Desulfopila inferna: one gene and its partners. The protein of the gene in region 1 interacts with the protein of each later gene in a pairwise test. Links are inferred from orthologs where the notes say so. Each region holds a gene or a part of one and is shown on either strand. Other genes may lie near its edges.

Region 1 (6,918 bases):
ATGCCGACCCACGAAAAGCCGGTGGCAATATATGCTTCTATGATTTCTTCCAAAGAATCAGTGGCATGACTGCAGAATTGGCCGCTATGACCGCCATGCACCGATACCCTTGCTGGATTTTTTTTCATGGGATACTCACGGAATTGGATATATTCAGGTGACAGCCATCTCTTTTTGAAGCGGCAATTGAATGTGATATCGCCTTTCGCTCAAACCCGGGATGTTTTTTTTGGTATGAAATGCTCATCACTCCTTTAACTTCCTAAAAATATACATATATTATTTTCAAGCTCAGATGGTTCATCTCATGATGCAAGAAAAGAATCCGTCCAAGGGTTCATATCCGGTTCTCGACTGGGTCACTGTAAAGAGGGAGGAAAAGCATGAAAGCTATCACAAACATCGTTGTACCCGTCGACTTGGAAGAACATACCGAAAAGCTGGTCGAATATGCTGCATACATGGCGGAGAAACTCTCAGCCGACCTGACTCTTGTTCATGTTATCGAGCCTTTCCGGGCCATCGGCGACATGGAGCTCGGCACAGCAACTGTAGAGAAATATAACCAGAATCGTGTTGATCATGCCAAAGAATTTCTGGAAAAGCTGGTTTCCGCCTATCCCAGCTGTAAAAGCGCCAAAGTTATCTCAGGAGACATCGTCGATGAAATTGTCGCATTTGCACAAGGACAGGAGACTGCTCTCATCATTATCGGCACCCACGGTTCCAAAGGGATAGAAAAGCTTCTTCTGGGAAGTGTCGCCGAACGTGTCGTTAAACGTGCTCACTGCCCGACCCTGGTAATGAATCCTTTCAAACAGTAATCCGGCATCAAAGGCTCCCCCGGTAATCAGGGGGAGTTGGCGCTGATTGAGATCGTGCGGATGTTTTCCCTGTCCAAGCATGTTCAACTATCTCAGTCCACTCTGTTTGCATTCCTTTGCATACCTGTTACAATAGCTCAGAAAAGAATGCTTACCTGAGGATATCAGCCCATTAGATGAAGATCAATAGATAATCAGGAACAACATGCCGCCCCGCTTTGATAATTACTTGCAGACAACCTATTTTTTAGATTTCGAAAACCCTGTTGTTAGTGATTTTGCAGAAGCACACTGCGATACCTCTGCAGAACCACGGACCAAAGCTGTTCAGTTGTATTATGCGGTCAGGGACAAAATCACCTATGATCCCTATGACCTGCAACCAGATCGCAGCACCCTGCGGGCAAGCTCAGTCATCTGCAAAGGCGTGGGCTACTGCGTCGCCAAGGCCGTCCTTCTCGCGGCCCTGGCCAGACAGCAGGGGATTCCGGCCCGTCTGGGCTTTGCCGATGTGACAAATCATCTCAGCACCACAAAGCTGCGTCGGGTGATGGAGAGTGATGTGTTTGTCTACCATGGCTACACCGAGCTTTACCTTCAGGAAAAATGGGTGAAAGCCACTCCCGCTTTCAACCTATCCCTGTGCACACGATTCAATGTCCGCCCGCTGGAGTTTGACGGTGTCAATGATTCACTTTTTCATGAGTTCGACCTGCATGGCCAGAAACATATGGAATACATGGCAGACCACGGTCACTTTGAAGATCTGCCATTCAACCGAATGTTCAAAGCCTATGAACAGCAGTACCCTGGCATGTTTGAACGGTTCAGGAATCTCAAGGAAACCGACTTCTCCAGGGAGGCCGAGGAAGAAAATACACCTCTTGGTGATTCATGAACAGTGATCTTGAAAAACTGCTCAAAGAACGAGCCAGACAGCAGAGGCGTCCGGACGGCACAGCATATCTCAGTCTCCCTCACAGAGATGAGATTTCCATCGCCAGCCTTACAGGGGCATCACTCAGGAAAGTACAGATCTCAGCCTTGCTCAACGATGTCATTCCCGAACGTTACTGCCGCAACCAGAGGAGTCTGACCAGCGCTGAACAAATACTCCTTCTCCGTTCTCATGTTGCCGTTATCGGGCAGGGCGGTCTCGGCGGCACGGTCACGGAAATACTGGCGCGCCTCGGAATCGGCAGCCTTACGCTGGTAGACGGCGATGTCTTCGAGGAAAGCAATCTTAACCGGCAACTACTTGCCACGGTCGATACTCTGGGCTTGAAAAAAGCCGAAACCGGCGGACAACGGGTGCGCGCCATCAATCCTGCGGTGGAGGTTGAGGTGGTCAATGAATTTCTGACGAAAAAGAATGGCTCCGCCATTCTTGCCGGAGCACACCTGGCGGTGGACTGTCTCGACTCTATTCCCTCCAGATTCATCCTCGAAGAGGCCTGCCGCGAAAGCGATATTGCACTGGTTTCGGCGGCCATCGCGGGTGCCGCCGGGCAAGCCATGGTAATTTTTCCCGGAGAAACCGGTCTTCGACAAATTTATGGAGACCCCGATTCCACACCTCAAAAAGGAATAGAGACACGGCTGGGAACCTTGCCTTATGCCGCGATCTTCATGGCCGCTGTTGAATGTGCCGAGGTGGTATCTCTGCTCTGCAGGCAGAACTCTTCTTTACGCAGTTCCCTGCTTATAGCCAATATAGATGACAAGACCATGGAAACGATTTCTCTGACTTAGACTCGCCCTGACTCCACCCCGATTTTTATGTTATTCGTAACTATTCAGCAAAGAGCTGAGAACCAACAGCTTACCTCTGAATAGTTACCGTTATTTCTTCTTTTTCGGCGGCAAAGCGTCTGTTATCGAACCATCCACCATTTCACAGGCAAACGCGAAGGTTTCCGACAAAGTCGGGTGAGCATGAATAGTCTTGCTGATATCCTCGGCGTCGGCTCCAAGTTCCAGGGCCACAACAGCTTCATGAATGAGTTCGCCGCCGTTGAGCCCACAGATGGCGGCACCGATTATTCGCCCCGTCTCCTTTGAGAAAAGCACCTTGCTCGCACCTATGGCGGCGCCCGATGACAGGGCACGGCCACTCGCTCCCCAGGAGAATTTTCCTTTATCATACTCAATGCCTTTCTCTTTTGCCTCTTTCTCAGTGAATCCCATCCAGGCCACTTCCGGATTGGTATATGCCACTGCCGGAATGGCGAGTGCGGAAAAGGCAGAATTATGGCCGGCACACACCTCGGCTGCAACCTTACCCTGATGGGTTGCCTTATGGGCAAGCATAGGGTCACCCACAACATCGCCGATTGCAAAAACGGTGGCGGCAGAAGTTCTCTGTTGCTCATCCACCTCGATATAGCCACGCGAAGACGTCGTGATGCCAAGCTTATCCAGACCTATCTCTTCGCTGTTGGGCTTGCGGCCGACAGCAATAAGAACGGCATCATATTCGCTGGTTTCTTCCTTCTCTTTATGCTCAATAACAACCTTTACCGCGTTCTCCTCGGCCGTGATTTTTGTAACTTTGGCATTGGTCATGATGGTATAGATTTTTTTCAGCTTCTGGAAAAGCGGCTGCACCATGTCCTTATCCGCTGGCGGAATCAACTGGTCGAGCATCTCCACTATGGTGATTTCAGACCCCAGGGCACTATATACCTGGGCCATCTCCAAGCCGATGACACCGCCGCCTATAATAAGGAGCCGTCCCGGAATAAAGTCCAGGCGCAGAGCATCACTTGAGTCCCAGATGCGGGAATCCTCCGGCTGTCCAGGCAGGGCGAAGGGCCGTGAGCCGGTTGCGATTATAGCATTTTTAAAACCAATTACCGAATCCCCTTCTGCAGTCGTGACCTTGAGTGATTCCTGGTCCTGAAAAACTCCGTTGCCGGTGATGCGGGTGATTTTTCTGGCCTTGACAAGACCGTCAAGGCCGTCGGTGAGTTTTTTTATCACGGATTCTTTTTTGGCACGCATGGCCTCAAGATCAATTTCCGGCTTGTTAAAGGTGATACCAAAATCGGCAGCCTCCTGCGCCTCTTCGATGACCAGTGCCCCATGAAGCAATGTTTTCGAGGGTATACAGCCGACATTGAGGCAGACGCCGCCAAGACGATTGCCCTTCTCAATCAGACAAACGCTCAAGCCGAGATCGGCACCACGGAATGCAGCAGTGTAGCCGCCCGGGCCTCCGCCGAGGACAACCAGATCAAATTTTTTGCTCTCGCTCACTTCTCCTCCTCCATCGGTAACTATTCAGCGTACTAACCGGGCAGGCCCGGTCTCTATTTTGAAAGTAACAATATCTTGGTCGATTGATCTTATTGTCTGGCCAACCTCCTGTTATTTGGCCAACCTCCTGCCTGTAACTGTTCAGAGGTAAGCGTAGGCTCCGGGTGCGCCATATGTCCATAAGCAGGGCGGTTAGCTATACATTGTGTATGCTGGACGGCCTGATCATGGACAGGTAAGCGTAGACTCCGGATGGTGTGTTGCTGAACAGTTACCTATCATAATGCTCGCCTGAGATCTTCAATACTGCGGCTCAAAGCCCGGCAGAACCTGGCCGCCTCCGCTCCATCGATGACCCGATGGTCATAAGAAAGGGAAAACGGCAGGGTAAGCCGTGGCCTGAAAACCTGCTGCTCTTCATGCCATACCGGTTTCTTGTAATTCCTGGAAAGTCCCAGGATGGCGACCTGCGGGGCATTCACAATCGGGGCAAAACCGGTTCCTCCGATGCCGCCGAGGCTGGAGATGGTGAAGGAAGCGCCCTGCATATCGGGAATGCCGAGTTTGCCCTCTCTGGCGGCTCCACTCAATTTTTTCAACTCTGCGGCGATCTCCCTGATCCCCTTTTTCTCCGCATTTCTGATCACCGGAACCATGAGGCCATCGGGAGTGTCGACAGCTATGCCGATATTATAAAAATATTTATATATGAGTGAAGCGCCCCCGGGAACCAATGAGCTGTTGACGGCGGGAAATGCTTTCAGCGTTGCAACCACTGCCTTGATAATGAAGACCAGAGCACTGTAGCGCATACCTTCCTCTTCGGACTCGGCATTCATCCTTTGACGAAAGGCCTCCAGGTCTGTGACGTCGGCCTCATCAAAATGGGTGACATGCGGGATGGTGACCCAGCTCCGGAGAAGCTGTGGACCGGAAATCTTCTTGATCCTCCCCAGGGCAATCTCTTCGGTCTCGCCATATTTACTGAAATCCTCTAGCGGCTTGGGCTGGAAAGTGTCGGAAGGTATCTCCGCTGTTGCCTTCTTCCTACCACCTTTTTGAAATTTATCAACATCTTCTTTTAAAATCCGCCCCTTGGGTCCTGTTCCCGTCAAATTGGCAAGCTCAACATCCTGCTCCCGGGCATAGGCCCGCACCGAAGGCGTCGCATGATATTCTCCCGGTTCAGCCTCCTCAGGCTGTTGTTCCTGCTCGTCGGGCTTTTGGTGTTTTTCAGTTTTTTCTCCGGCCGTTTCTTTTTTTTCCGCCTTTTGCGGCTGAACCTCTTTTTCAGTCTCTTCCTTCTGCTGCCGCGGCTTCTCCTCTTTCCCGGCGGATTCTTCCCCGGCGGATTCTTCCTCGGAGGATTCTTCCTCGGAGGTTTCAAGCAAGACGATGGCATCACCGCTGCCGACCTCGTCTTCCTCTTTCAGATAAACCTCTTTGACAATTCCGGCAGCCGTCGAAGGGATGTCCATGACCGCCTTTTCACTCTCCAGAGCGATTAAGGGATCTTCCACCTCGACCTTGTCTCCCGGCGAGACATAGACATCGACGACGGTAATCTCCTGCACATCTCCAAAATCGGGAATAGTGACCTTTTCTGTGGCCATCCTTTTTTCTCCTTGATTGAATTCCTAATCTGCCTTCTTTTTTGCTGGAAAACAACATTTCTATCCAGCTCAGCTGGGTAAAATTATCTACTGATTGAATGAGCGGTTTCAGGATCGAGCCCATATTTTTCCATAGCCTTCCCTACGGTGGAAGTGGGGATCTTTTCCTGATCGGCAAGGGCCTGTAGCGCCGCAACCACTACATGGTATTTATCAACGCCGAAAAAGTCGCGTAGTTTCGGAATGGTATCACTACGCCCGAACCCATCGGTCCCCAGGACAGTGAGCGGGGCGGGAATGCACCTGCGAATCTGCTCCACGTAGGCACGGACATAATCGGTGCAGGCAATTGCCGGACCCTGAGAACCATCCATCATCTCTTCGATATAGCAGGATTTTTTTTCCTCCTGTGGATGTTTCCTGTTCCAGTCTTCGACAAGCATGGCCTGGCGATGGAGCTGATTGACGCCGAGTATCGACCAGATATCGGATTCCACCTCAAAATCCTCGGCCAGCAGATCCGCTGCCGCGATTACTTCACGAAAGATGGCGCCGCTGCCCATCAACTGGACCCGTAGATCGCCTTCTCCTCCCCGGCGAAAGAGATACATTCCTCTGTGGATGTTTTCCTCAACCCCTTCAGGCATGTCCGGATGATGGTAGTTTTCATTGAGCAGGGTGATATAATAAAAAACATCTTCACAATCGACGAACATGCGCTCCATCCCCTTGCGGACAATAACCGCAAGCTCGTAGGCAAAGGTCGGATCATAAGCCTGACAGGTGGGCACGGCCGAGGCGTAGAGCAGTCCATGACCGTCCTGATGCTGCAGCCCTTCGCCGTTGAGGGTTGTCCGCCCGGAGGTGGCTCCCATCAGAAACCCCCGCGTGCCTGCATCGGCTGCTGCCCATATCTGGTCACCCACCCGCTGAAATCCAAACATTGAGTAGAAGGTATAAAAGGGGATCATCGGTATTCCGTAATTGGCATGCGATGTTCCCGCAGCCGTCCAGGTGGAAATGGAACCGGCTTCGGTAATACCTTCCTCGAATATCTGTCCTTTAGGGTCTTCCCGATACCAGGCCACGGTCTCCGAATCCTGAGGTTCATAGAGCTGTCCGCTGGGCGCATAAATACCAAGCTGCCGGAAAAGCCCTTCCATGCCGAAGGTGCGTGCCTCATCCGGAATAATGGGTACGACATTGGGGCCGACATTCTTGTC
Region 2 (4,569 bases), on another replicon or contig:
GCCAGATACTTCGTCAAAAATATGACTATCTGGTTTCAAATGAGGAACTTAGGTTCGTTCAAAGTCCAGCAGGGACCCAAACAGGTAAAAAGGGCAAAGTCGCTGACGAGCTTTATGTGTTTAAAATATTTATAAATAATGGAAGAAAGTGCTATGTGTTGCTGTCAGGGGTTTGGCTGTTGGCATGACTGTTGCATAGATGTGATTAAAAAGCTAAAGAATTCCCAAAGAAATGCCGAAATGTAAAATAAGGCATTTTAAGATATTACCAATTCTTTTGAGGTTTCAAATATGAAGGCGGCAGCAAAATTATCACTCGTTGAATCTGTGGAGCGGCAGTTGACGGATATAGACCGGGTTATGGTTGAGCTGGATCATTTTAAGAAGCAGACCGAACGTCTTGATCTTATGAACCGGTTGCATGCCCGGGTTGCCGGAGTCTTAAATCTTTCCGGAATGATAGAAGCTTATTCCGTCTGGCTGATGCCGCTGGTGGAGCATGAGCTTATCGGATACAGCAATGGCCTGCGTAAAAAACGGCATCTGTTCTGTTCAGGTCATGGTCCTAATAGAAGAAGAGCCATCGCCTTTGCCGAACAACTGATAGAGACCAAAGATGATTGCGAAGGCATCTATGAAGACGATCATGGGCATTACGCGCATAAGTGGCTCATCGAACGTGCCGATGACGCCGGGATCCTGCTGATACTTAAAAACGGTAAAAAACTGAGCGAAGAGCAGATCGATCTCATTAATGAGTCTCTGACCATCTTAACCGATTCGCTGCAGCGTGCTCTTGATTACGAAGATCTCTTTGAGCGGGCAAGCAACGATGCACTCACCGGGCTTGCCAACAGGAGGGGGTTTGAGGAACGGATTCACGGCATGGTAAACAGTGCAAAACGCTATAAGAACCCTTTAACCATGCTCTCCATGGATCTCGATAAGTTCAAAGATATAAACGACAACCTGGGGCACCTTGCCGGCGATGAAGTATTAAAGGCCGTTGCCGAGAAACTGCAGAATGCCGTACGCTCCTCCGATCTGCTGGTGCGAATGGGTGGAGATGAGTTTATTCTCGTTCTTGATAATACCGATAAATTCAGTGGGCGAATTTTGGCGGAAAGGCTGTGCAAGGCCGTTGATAAGCTGGATATCTGGGCCGACGTAAAAACCAAGCTCGGCATCAGTATCGGCCTGGCTCAGCTGGAAGAGGATGAAAGTCTTATGGAATGGCTGGACCGTACCGATGACATACTTTATCATGCCAAAGCCGAGGGACGCTCAAGAGTTGCGGTACGATAGCGAAAAAATGAGAACACCAAAAAGACGGCATACCCGGTGAGAGGGCGCCTTTTTTTTTTAAAAAAAAATCAAACTACCCCTGAAACTCAGTATCGCCAGGCCTTGAGCTGAGGGGGAATCAGGAAAAAATATACGGAGCTAATCGCTCAAAGTAATGGTAAGCGGGATGGCGTGCAGACCGTTGCTTTTCTGCTGAGTATATCCCAGAGACCAGTCGACACAATGAGCGGTGTCATTGAGGTCGCTGTCGACTCTCTGAACAACACCCTGCAGGTTGATCACGGGATGCCGGGAGAAGACAGCGGGCAGTCCCTGAGTGAGGTTGCAGGCCAGGCAGCGTCCGGGTCGCTCCTTGAGCTGCATTTCCAAATAAATATTGTTGCCGCTGCAGCCGCGATAGGCCAGACTGATATCGTAGGCACCTTCATCGGCATCTCCGAACAGAGCTTCAAAAAAAGCATTGGATCGGTCATTCGGGAAAATCTGCTGCAGATACTCTGGAGTGAACAATGCGTCAATTGCTTCTTTCATCATCGTTTCCTCACTATTTGAATTAACGGTTGTGTCCTGCTAAGAGATTTCTCTCTGCACGCTGGGCGCATAATATACCCTTAATTTCATCTTTGTCAACTGACGTTGCGCCGCCCATATTGCTGTGTTACATTAGTCTCCATGCATACAAATCTACCTCAATTCCAAGCAAATCAGAGCCATCCTGATATCAATCAGGAGCAGCTCAATCAGCAGCAGTATGAAGCTGTAACCACCGTTGAAGGGCCTGTGCTGGTGATAGCCGGAGCCGGCAGCGGCAAAACCAGGACACTGGTTTACCGGGTTGCCCACCTGATCAACAGCGGCGTGCCCCCGGAGAGGATCCTGCTCCTTACCTTTACCCGCAAGGCATCCCAGGAGATGCTCTGGCGTGCCGGACAACTGCTCAATGACTCCTGCAGCAGAGTGGTGGGCGGCACCTTCCACGGCATTGCCAATATGCTGCTGCGGCGTTATTCGGCCGCTCTCGGATTCGGTTCCTCATTCACCATCATTGACCGGGCCGATGCCGAGGGAATTATCAATCTGCTCAAATCCTCTCTCGGCTTGACCGGTAAGGAAAAACAGTTTCCTTCAAAGCGGGTCCTCATTAACATGATCAGCGGATCGGTGAATAAATCGCGGGATCTGCAGGATCTTGTCTTCGAGCAGTACAGCCACCTGAGCGAGCATCTCGATGACATTCTAACTCTGCAGAAACACTATACCGAGTTCAAGGTCAATCACGGTCTGATGGACTATGACGATTTGCTGGTGAACTGGAAGCGCTTGCTGATAGAGGATGAGGATGCACGCCAGGCGATTTCCGCCAGGTTTTCATATATCATGGTAGATGAATATCAGGATACCAACCTGATCCAGGCCGAAATCGTGCGGCTTCTGGCAACCACTCATAACAATGTGATGATCGTCGGCGATGACTCACAGTCCATCTATTCGTTCCGGGGTGCCGATTTCTACAATATTATGCGTTTTCCCAAGCTCTTTGAAGGAACCCGGATAATCAAGCTTGAGGAAAATTACCGTTCTACTCAACCGATCCTCTCGCTGACCAATGACATCATCAGGAACTCCACGGAAAAATATGCCAAAACCCTGTTCAGCCGCATCGAAGGAGATGTTCTGCCCAAGCTCTATGGGGGGGTGGACGAGCGGGCTGAGGCTCGTTTTGTGGCAGGGAAAATCAGGAAGTTCCACCAGGAAGGCATTGCCCTTGAGGACATGGCCGTTCTCTTTCGTTCAGGTTTTCATTCCTATAAGTTAGAGGTCGAACTAACCACCCACGGCTATGATTTTGAAAAGCGGGGAGGCTTGAAATTGACGGAATCCGCTCATATGAAGGATCTGCTTTCCTTCATGAGAATTCTGGTCAATCCTCTGGATACACTGTCCTGGAACCGTATTCTTTTACAGCTTGACAAAGTAGGGCCGAAGACCGCCCAGAAAATTTCCTCGACCATCGCCGGTCATGATGACCCGATAGCGGCCCTTGCCGCCTATCCTGCCGGCTCTGCCTGGAAAAAGGGAATAAAAAGGCTTGCCGAGCTTTTTCAACGATTGCGCCGGGAGGAATCGCCCGGTGCTCTGTTTGAACTGGCGATGCAGTACTACCAGCCATTGTTTGAGCAGATCTACAGAGATGATTATCCCAAACGGCAAAAGGATCTGGAACAGCTGAAAGGGATCATGACCTCCTATGATGATCTGCAGTCCTTTATTGACGACACCACACTGGATCCTCCCGAGAGTGAGAAGGATAACAGCTATATGGGTGACAAGCTGGTTCTCTCCACCATTCATTCCGCCAAAGGGCTTGAATGGGAGGTAGTGTTTGTAATTGGTCTTGCCGACGGCAGGTTTCCACATGCCGCCGCTACTATCGGTGATCAATGGGAGGAGGAGCGCAGGCTTTTTTATGTAGCAGCGACACGTGCCAAAAAACAATTATATCTCTGTTATCCCAAGGAAATGATGAGCTCCGATCGTCGTTTCAAGCGTGTCGGCATGTCGCCATTTTTGCGGGAAATATCCCCGGGACTGTGTCGGAACGTCGGAGATCCCCCGGGATCGATGCAGTCATCAGCTGATGTCCGGGAATCCTCGGTACCGGTTATCCCTAAGAGTATAAAACGTCCAAAACTGTCAATGGAAGATTTTTCCCCCGGCTGTAAGGTCAAACATCCTTTTTTCGGCAGCGGCACCGTAAAAAAGCTGACGAAACCCCGAACTCTTGATATACACTTTGACAGACATGGCCTGAAAACCCTCCACCTCGACTATGCCAAGCTGGAAATCGGCGGCTGACAGGGAGGCTGGAGTTCAGATTATTTGATGCCGCCGTTGTGCGGCAGAGTTGAGTCGGGGCGGGAAAAAACAGTGAATTATCAAGACGCGCAGGATTATCTCAATAGCCTGCAGATGCACAAGATTAAGCTTGGCCTTGAGGCCATGGAGAATTTTCTCGACAAAGTGTCACGACCGGACGAGGCTCTGCGCTTTGTCCATGTGGCCGGAACAAACGGCAAAGGCTCCGTCAGCGTCAATATAGCCACCGTCCTGGCCCATGCCGGATACAGAGTTGGGCTATTTACCTCTCCGCATCTCAGCTCCGTGCGTGAGCGATTCCGTATAAACGATCAATTTATCTCCGAAGAGAGTTTTACACGGCTTGCCGGACGCATCCGGGAAGTACTGGGAGAGGAGAAAATCACC
Region 3 (6,827 bases), on another replicon or contig:
GGGAGGTAAAGTTTGTGCAGGGTGCGGCCGCGCCGAGGCCATGTCGTTTCTGCAGTACAATGTCAGTCTGCTGGTCAGGAACTACAGGGTGCGGGGACATCTTCTCGCCGGTTTCAATCCATTGGTAACACCCCGCACCTTTTTTCCCGAGCTCGATCCAAAATATTATGAGATGACTCCGGATGATCTGGATCTGCTCTTTAATTTCGGTCCTGTTTCCGGACAAAAGGCCATGCCTTTACGGGAAATTATCGAGATACTCAAGGAGACCTATACAGGTTTTATCGGCGTGCAGTTCATGCATATAGACGCCCTGCGGGAACGGGAGTGGCTGCAGCAGCGCATGGAGTCCAGCAGAAACAAAATCCGGCTTTCCAGGAAACAGCAGGTAAGGATTTTGGAGAGGCTGACCGATGCAGTCGTCTTCGAGCGTTTTATTCAGAAGAAATTCGTCGGAGCAAAATCCTTTTCACTGGAGGGTGCCGAAACGCTTATTCCTCTTCTTGATCAAGCCATAGAAAAAGCGGCGGAGCAAGGGGTTGACAATATTGTCATAGGCATGCCCCACAGGGGCCGGCTCAACGTTCTGGCCAATATCATGGGTAAGCATCCCCACACAATTTTTGAGGAATTCCAGGATCCTTATGCCGAATTTAACGTCGGCCGGGGTGATGTCAAGTACCACAAGGGATATCACCGTGATTACATGACCAAAGACGGCAAGAAGGTGGTCCTGGATCTCTCTTTTAATCCCAGTCATCTTGAGTTTGTCGGACCGGTGGCGCAGGGGGCTCTGAAGGCACGTCAGGTCAAGCTCGAGGAAACCGACGCCAGCCGGGGGCTGTTGATCCTTATTCACGGTGATGCCTCGATGGCGGGGGAAGGCATCGTCCAGGAAACCCTGAACCTCAGCGAACTGGCCGGCTTTTCCGTGGGAGGAACCCTGCACGTGGTGGTCAACAACCAGATCGGTTTCACCACCCTGCCTGCCGAAGGACGCTCGACGACGTATGCCAGCGATGTCGCCAAGATGCTCCAGACTCCCATTTTTCATGTAAACGGTGAAGTGCCTCATGCCGTGGCCCAGTGTCTGGATCTGTCGCTGGACTTTCGCCGGCAATTCAAGAGGGATGTGGTCATCGATATGTATTGTTATCGCCGCAAGGGGCATAACGAAGGAGATGAACCGCGGTTTACCCAGCCTCTTATGTATGCCGAGATAGAAAAGCGTCCAACGGTTCGGGAAAGCTACGTGAAGCATCTGGTCGACCTCGGTGAACTGGAGGAAGAGGAGGCGGATAGCATTCAACGAAACCGTGAGCAATATTATGAAAAGGAATACAGCAAGCTGGAAGATTCCGAAGAAGAGAGCTCTGCGCCACTGAGTCTGTTCACTCCCTCTCACGGCCCTTATGTCGGTGGCATCGATGCCCATGTAGAAGAGGTGGAAACAGGTGTTTCTCTTGAGCGCCTGCAGAAACTGGGAGAGCGGCTGGTCGCAATTCCACCGGGTTTTCACGCGAACCGGAAAATAGTCAAGCTGCTCGAGGCAAGAAAAGAGATGTTTTCCGGAGATTCTCCGCTTGACTGGGGGGCTGCCGAAGCACTTGCTTTTGCCTCGCTGATCGATGAACAGATTCCGGTGCGCCTCTGTGGCCAGGATAGTCAGCGGGGTACCTTCAGCCACCGGCACAGTGTACTTCATGACACTGAAAACGGGGCCAGTTTTATGCCTCTTGCCAATATCAGTGCAGCGCAGGCCAGAATCGACATACTTAACAGCCCGCTCACCGAAGGTGCCGTTCTGGGATTCGAGTACGGCTACTCCACAGCCTTTCCAGAGTCGCTGGTAATATGGGAGGCGCAGTTCGGCGATTTTGCCAATGTCGCCCAGGTCTATATCGACCAGTTTATCAGCTCGGGGGAGACCAAGTGGAATCTCCTCTCCGGCCTGGTTCTGCTCCTGCCCCATGGTCTGGAAGGAACAGGTCCGGAGCACGCCAGTGCGCGTCTGGAGCGATATCTTGCCAATGCGGCCACGGACAACTATCAGGTGGTCTGGCCCACGGAGCCCTGCCAGATCTTCCATCTTCTGAGGCGCCAGGCCATGCGCAAGATTCGAAAACCTCTGATTGTGATGTCACCGAAAAGCCTGTTGCGGCATCCCGGAGCCGTTTCATCAATAAAGAGTTTGACCCAGGGCAGTTTCAGAAAAATCATTCCCGATGATGAGGTTAAAGCCGCAGATGTGGAACGGATTCTGCTGTGCACCGGAAAGATTTATTACGATCTGCTGAAAGAACGGCAGGAGAGGAACCTCAACTCCATTGCCATTGTAAGGCTGGAGCAGCTTTATCCTCTGCCTGAAGATATTCTGGCATCCGCCCTGGCCGCCTACCCCAAAAACATTCCGCTGCTCTGGGTCCAGGAAGAGCCGCTCAATATGGGAGCCTATCCCTTTATACGCATCCGCTTTGGCGATTTCCTCAGCGAGCACTGGTCATTCGACAGGGTGGGGCGGCCGATATCGGCAACACCGGCGACAGGATCCGCATCCAGCCACAGACTGGAGCAATCACTGTTGTTCAAGGCGGTTTTTGATGACCGGAGGTAGTGGTAAAGAGTGTAATTTTGAATAGTCGAGCGAAACGGAAACTGAAAGAGCTACCAGCTGGGGGAAAAGATGATTGTTGAAATTAAAGTGCCTGATTTAGGGGAAACGATAAACGAGGTTGAGATCGGTGAATGGCTTGTCGACATCGGCGGCAGAGTAAAGCTGGATGATGAGCTGGTCGAAGTAGAGTCCGAAAAGGCGACCGTGGAAATCCCCTCTCCGCAGGAAGGAATCCTGGTGGAGATTCTCAAAAAGCAGGGTGAAACAGCCGCAATCGGCGAGGTCATCGGCCGTCTTGATACGGAGGAGGGCGGCAAGGAAAAAGTTGCGGCAGAACCCGATGCAGGACAGGAAAAAGAGCCTGCACAAGCTGAAAAGGCGACAAGGGATATCGAGTCCGATAAGGGAGAATCTCCTGAGCCGGCGCCCGAAGAATCCAGAGAAAGAAAAGGGGATATGCCGGAAGGCTCGAAGGTTAAGGTGATGCCTGCCGCCGCCAGAATCCTGGCAGAGCATGATATCTCCCCTGAGACGGTGACGCCCACCGGACCCGGAGGACGGCTGCTCAAGGAGGACGTCCTTCGCGCCGTGGAGGACAGGCCTGCGGCCAAGGTAGAGAAGGTAGAGAAGAAAGAGGAACCGGAGCCATCCCTTGCCGAAGAGGAAATTTCGGAAGATGAGCTGGAACATCGTGTTGCCATGACGCCTATTCGCCGCACCATTGCGGCCAGGCTTCTGGAAGCCAAGCAGAATATGGCCCTGCTGACTACCTTCAATGAAGTGGACATGTCCGAGGTCAAGAAAGCACGTACCCTCTTCGGCAAGGAGTTTGCCGAGAAATACGGGGTGAGGCTGGGATTCATGTCGTTCTTCGTCAAGGCCTCGGTTGCGGCCCTTCTCGATTTTCCCCGGGTGAACGCCAGAATAGAGGGCAGGGATATCGTCTATAGCCACAGTTGCGACATCGGTGTCGCCATCGGTGGCGGCAAAGGGCTGGTGGTCCCGGTCGTGCGTCGGGCAGAGCGCCTGGGCTTTGCCGATATAGAGAATAAGATCGGTGAGTTTGCCGAAAAGGCCAAGGATAACAGCCTGACCATGGACGAGCTGCAAGGGGGGACCTTCACCATCAGTAATGGTGGGATTTACGGATCGATGCTCTCTACCCCGATCGTCAATCCTCCGCAAAGCGCCATATTAGGCCTGCACGCCATAAAGGACAGGCCGGTGGCCATTGACGGCGAAGTGGTGATCCGGCCGATAATGTACCTGGCGCTGACCTATGATCATCGAATCATCGACGGTCGTGAGGCTGTAACCTTTCTCAAAAGCATAAAAGAGCGGATAGAAGACCCGCGGAAACTTCTCCTGGAGATTTGATTATGGCTGCAGAGAAAAACGATATATACGATCTGGTGGTGATCGGCGCCGGCCCCGGCGGTTATGTCGCCGCTATCCGCGCGGCACAACTGGGGCTCAAAGTTGCCTGCGTGGAGAAACACGACAGCCTCGGGGGGACCTGTCTCAATGTGGGATGTATTCCCAGCAAGGCGCTGTTGGAGTCGACCTGGAAATACCATGAGTGCGTGCACAGTATGGATGTCCATGGGATCACCCTGAAGGACATCTCCTTCGATCTCAAGATGATGATGTCCCGCAAGGACAGAATCGTAGCCACTCTTACCGGGGGATTGGAACATCTGTTTAAGAAAAACAGGATCGACCGTTTTACCGGGACTGCCCGCCTGCTGGAAAATCTTAAAGTGGAGGTCAGCGGGGAAAAGGTGGAGACCGTGCAGGGTAAAGCCATACTCATTGCCACAGGCAGCAAGGCCGTGGAGATACCCGGAGTGAAAAGAGATGGAGTCAATATTATTTCGAGTACCGAGGCACTTTCGCTCGATGAAGTTCCCCAACGTCTGGTGGTGATCGGCGCCGGAGCAATCGGCCTGGAAATGGGATCGGTGTGGCACCGGCTGGGTGCCGAGGTGACCGTGGTGGAATATTTTGACCGGGTGCTGCCCACTATGGATAAAGGCATTGCCAAGCAGAGTCTACGCTTTTTTAAAAAGCAGGGCCTGAAGTTCCAGCTTGGCGCGAAGATAGAGGGTGTGGAGCAGCGCGATGACGGCTGCCGCATTGAAATTGCCGGTCACGTGCCGCTTATGGCCGACAAGGTACTGGTCGCCGCCGGCAGAATGCCCTGCCTCGAAGGCCTGGGGTTCAAGGAGCTTGGCGGAGCAACCGACGGCAAAGGATTTATTGAAGTTGATTCACACTGGCAGACATCGATACCGGGAATATATGCCGTCGGCGATGTCATCGGTGGCGCCATGCTGGCCCATAAGGCCTCGGAGGAAGGGATAGCCTGCGTTGAGCGGCTGGCCACGGGATATGGCCATGTCAATTACCAGACCATTCCCAGCATTGTCTATACTCATCCGGAGATTGGCTCCGTCGGCCAAAGTGAAGAAGACCTTCAACAGGAGGGTATTCCTTTCAAAAAGGGAGTCTTCTATTTTAAGGGCAATGGCAGGGCGCTTGCCATCGAAGATCCCGACGGTATGGTCAAAGTTCTTGCCCATAAAGATACCGACAGAATTCTCGGGGTGCATATCATCGGACCGCAGGCCGGCGATCTTCTTGCCGAAGCGGTAATCGCCATTGGATTCGGGGCAAGCAGTGAAGACCTTGGCCGAACCTGCCACGCCCATCCGACTCTTTCGGAAGCACTGCGTGAAGCTGCTCTAAACGTCGAAGACAGTGCCATTCATGGTTGATGGACAAGTAAAATGTCCGCCTCCCCGCCTTATAGGTTTAGCAGGCTCTTGATACACCGGTTGTAAAGAAGACCTTTCGGGGCGTACTTGACTTTCCAAGTACCTATTTCATATAACTAATATATATGGGGTAAACACAGTCCATAATAATTCATTATCTCAAGCAGTCCACCAAGGAGGATAGAATGAGTACACCGAATAATACACCAAGTCATTGCCCGGGTTTTGAGAAGATGAGAGATCTGAAATCTTTCATGTGTAAATGCAATAATTGCGGCACCGAAGTGGAAATATTTTCTGATGAATTCAACCGGGAACATACCTGCAAAAAATGTCATGAAAAAATTGATTTTAAGCAGTGTCAGTTAGATGCCGGTGGTGCCGATAACACTCCAAGATAAAGATCACTTTTTACAATATTATGATCTCGAAACCTGCGCTGCAGAGTCCATCCAGGTAAATTCGATGGTTTTTACGAGATCATCATATCATGGTCTTCACACGAACTTGCTGTTCACTCCGCTGCGGGTGAATGTCTGGTAGATTGAAGAAAGCGGCTGCTATATGGAGGAAAACGGTTGCCTACGGGTAACCGGGGATTCGCTTTCTTACTCATTTCAATCAATTATGGAGGTTGTCAATGGACATATACATCTTTGCCATGCAGATGGAAAAGGATGGTGAGCTATATTACCGGGAACTCGCGGAAAAGAGCAAAAGTGAAGGTTTGAGGAAAATTTTCACGATGCTGGCCGAGGAAGAGATAAAACACTTCAAAATTGTCAAAGACCTGCGGGAGAAGACCGGCTTGTCTGAGGTTGTCGACACCGCAATACTCTCGGATGTGAAGAATATCTTTGAGGAGATGAGGGAGGGCAACCTCGCCTTTGAACAAGGGCTCTATGTAGATACCACTGAAGAAACAAACGCCTACAGAAAAGCGCGGGATATTGAAGAGAGCAGCAAGGATTTTTACCTTGAAAAGGCCGAGGAGTCAGTGGGCCAGCCGGCGGAACTTCTGTTTAAGAAGCTAGCCCGGGAAGAGGACAAGCATTTTCGCATCATGGATAACATAGTTGAATTTGTATCGCGACCGGAACCGGGCAACTGGCTCGAGGATGCGGAATTTTATCATCTGGATCAATATTAAGCGGGAAGGTAATCCGGTCATGTTGCAAATGAACTACCAAAGCACTTATCCAGCACAGCTGGGTTAGAATAAAGAAAGGAGAACCGCAATGAAAGACAGCTCAAACCTTCATTTAAAAGTTCAGGAAATGTGTGACTGTTTTGCAACGACTGATCCACTCCAGGAAATGTACGAGATGGCCAAAGCCCCTGTAGAAGATGAAGGGGAAATTAAATGGATCGCGCTGGCTCTTTTGCATGGAATCAACAGCTATGCCGAAAAAATCACACTGTCTGTAGGTAAAGAT

The links.
Region 2: the proteins of lpdA (region 1) and JWG88_RS09050 interact in binary tests that used the Escherichia coli proteins (3 or more experiments, as listed by UniProt). The link is inferred for Desulfopila inferna from one-to-one orthologs.
Region 3: the proteins of lpdA (region 1) and odhB interact in binary tests that used the Escherichia coli proteins (3 or more experiments, as listed by UniProt). The link is inferred for Desulfopila inferna from one-to-one orthologs.

Annotation. Positions count from the first base shown.
Region 1 is NZ_JAFFQE010000002.1:176,838-183,755, forward strand. What follows is about bases 1,875-4,867. They hold lpdA (dihydrolipoyl dehydrogenase), read right to left. Parts: upstream 4,083-4,867; coding sequence 2,667-4,082; downstream 1,875-2,666. Other genes in these bases: JWG88_RS04850 (HesA/MoeB/ThiF family protein), read left to right, coding at 1,875-2,576; JWG88_RS04860 (2-oxo acid dehydrogenase subunit E2), read right to left, coding at 4,361-4,867. In the rest of the region: JWG88_RS04835 (histidinol-phosphatase), read right to left, coding at 1-128; JWG88_RS04840 (universal stress protein), read left to right, coding at 384-824; JWG88_RS04845 (transglutaminase-like domain-containing protein), read left to right, coding at 1,030-1,722; more of JWG88_RS04850, read left to right, coding at 1,719-1,874; more of JWG88_RS04860, read right to left, coding at 4,868-5,695; aceE (pyruvate dehydrogenase (acetyl-transferring), homodimeric type), read right to left, coding at 5,779-6,918. UniProt on the Escherichia coli protein: Lipoamide dehydrogenase is a component of the glycine cleavage system as well as of the alpha-ketoacid dehydrogenase complexes.
Region 2 is NZ_JAFFQE010000003.1:172,884-177,452, reverse strand. Bases 1,644-4,569 are described here. They hold JWG88_RS09050 (ATP-dependent helicase), read left to right. Parts: upstream 1,644-1,977; coding sequence 1,978-4,161; downstream 4,162-4,569. Other genes in these bases: JWG88_RS09045 (glutamate ligase domain-containing protein), read left to right, coding at 4,234-4,569; JWG88_RS09055 (pancreas/duodenum homeobox protein 1), read right to left, coding at 1,644-1,839. Outside these bases: JWG88_RS09065 (hypothetical protein), read left to right, coding at 1-188; JWG88_RS09060 (GGDEF domain-containing protein), read left to right, coding at 292-1,305; more of JWG88_RS09055, read right to left, coding at 1,444-1,643. UniProt on the Escherichia coli protein: A helicase with DNA-dependent ATPase activity. Unwinds DNA duplexes with 3'-5' polarity. Translocates on single-stranded DNA with 3'-5' polarity. Initiates unwinding more efficiently from a nicked substrate than double-stranded DNA.
Region 3 is NZ_JAFFQE010000004.1:216,633-223,459, forward strand. What follows is about bases 1,936-4,837. They hold odhB (2-oxoglutarate dehydrogenase complex dihydrolipoyllysine-residue succinyltransferase), read left to right. Parts: upstream 1,936-2,683; coding sequence 2,684-3,991; downstream 3,992-4,837. Other genes in these bases: JWG88_RS11940 (2-oxoglutarate dehydrogenase E1 component), read left to right, coding at 1,936-2,614; lpdA (dihydrolipoyl dehydrogenase), read left to right, coding at 3,994-4,837. Outside these bases: more of JWG88_RS11940, read left to right, coding at 1-1,935; more of lpdA, read left to right, coding at 4,838-5,391; JWG88_RS11955 (hypothetical protein), read left to right, coding at 5,577-5,792; JWG88_RS11960 (ferritin-like domain-containing protein), read left to right, coding at 6,032-6,541; JWG88_RS11965 (hypothetical protein), read left to right, coding at 6,630-6,827. UniProt on the Escherichia coli protein: E2 component of the 2-oxoglutarate dehydrogenase (OGDH) complex which catalyzes the second step in the conversion of 2-oxoglutarate to succinyl-CoA and CO(2).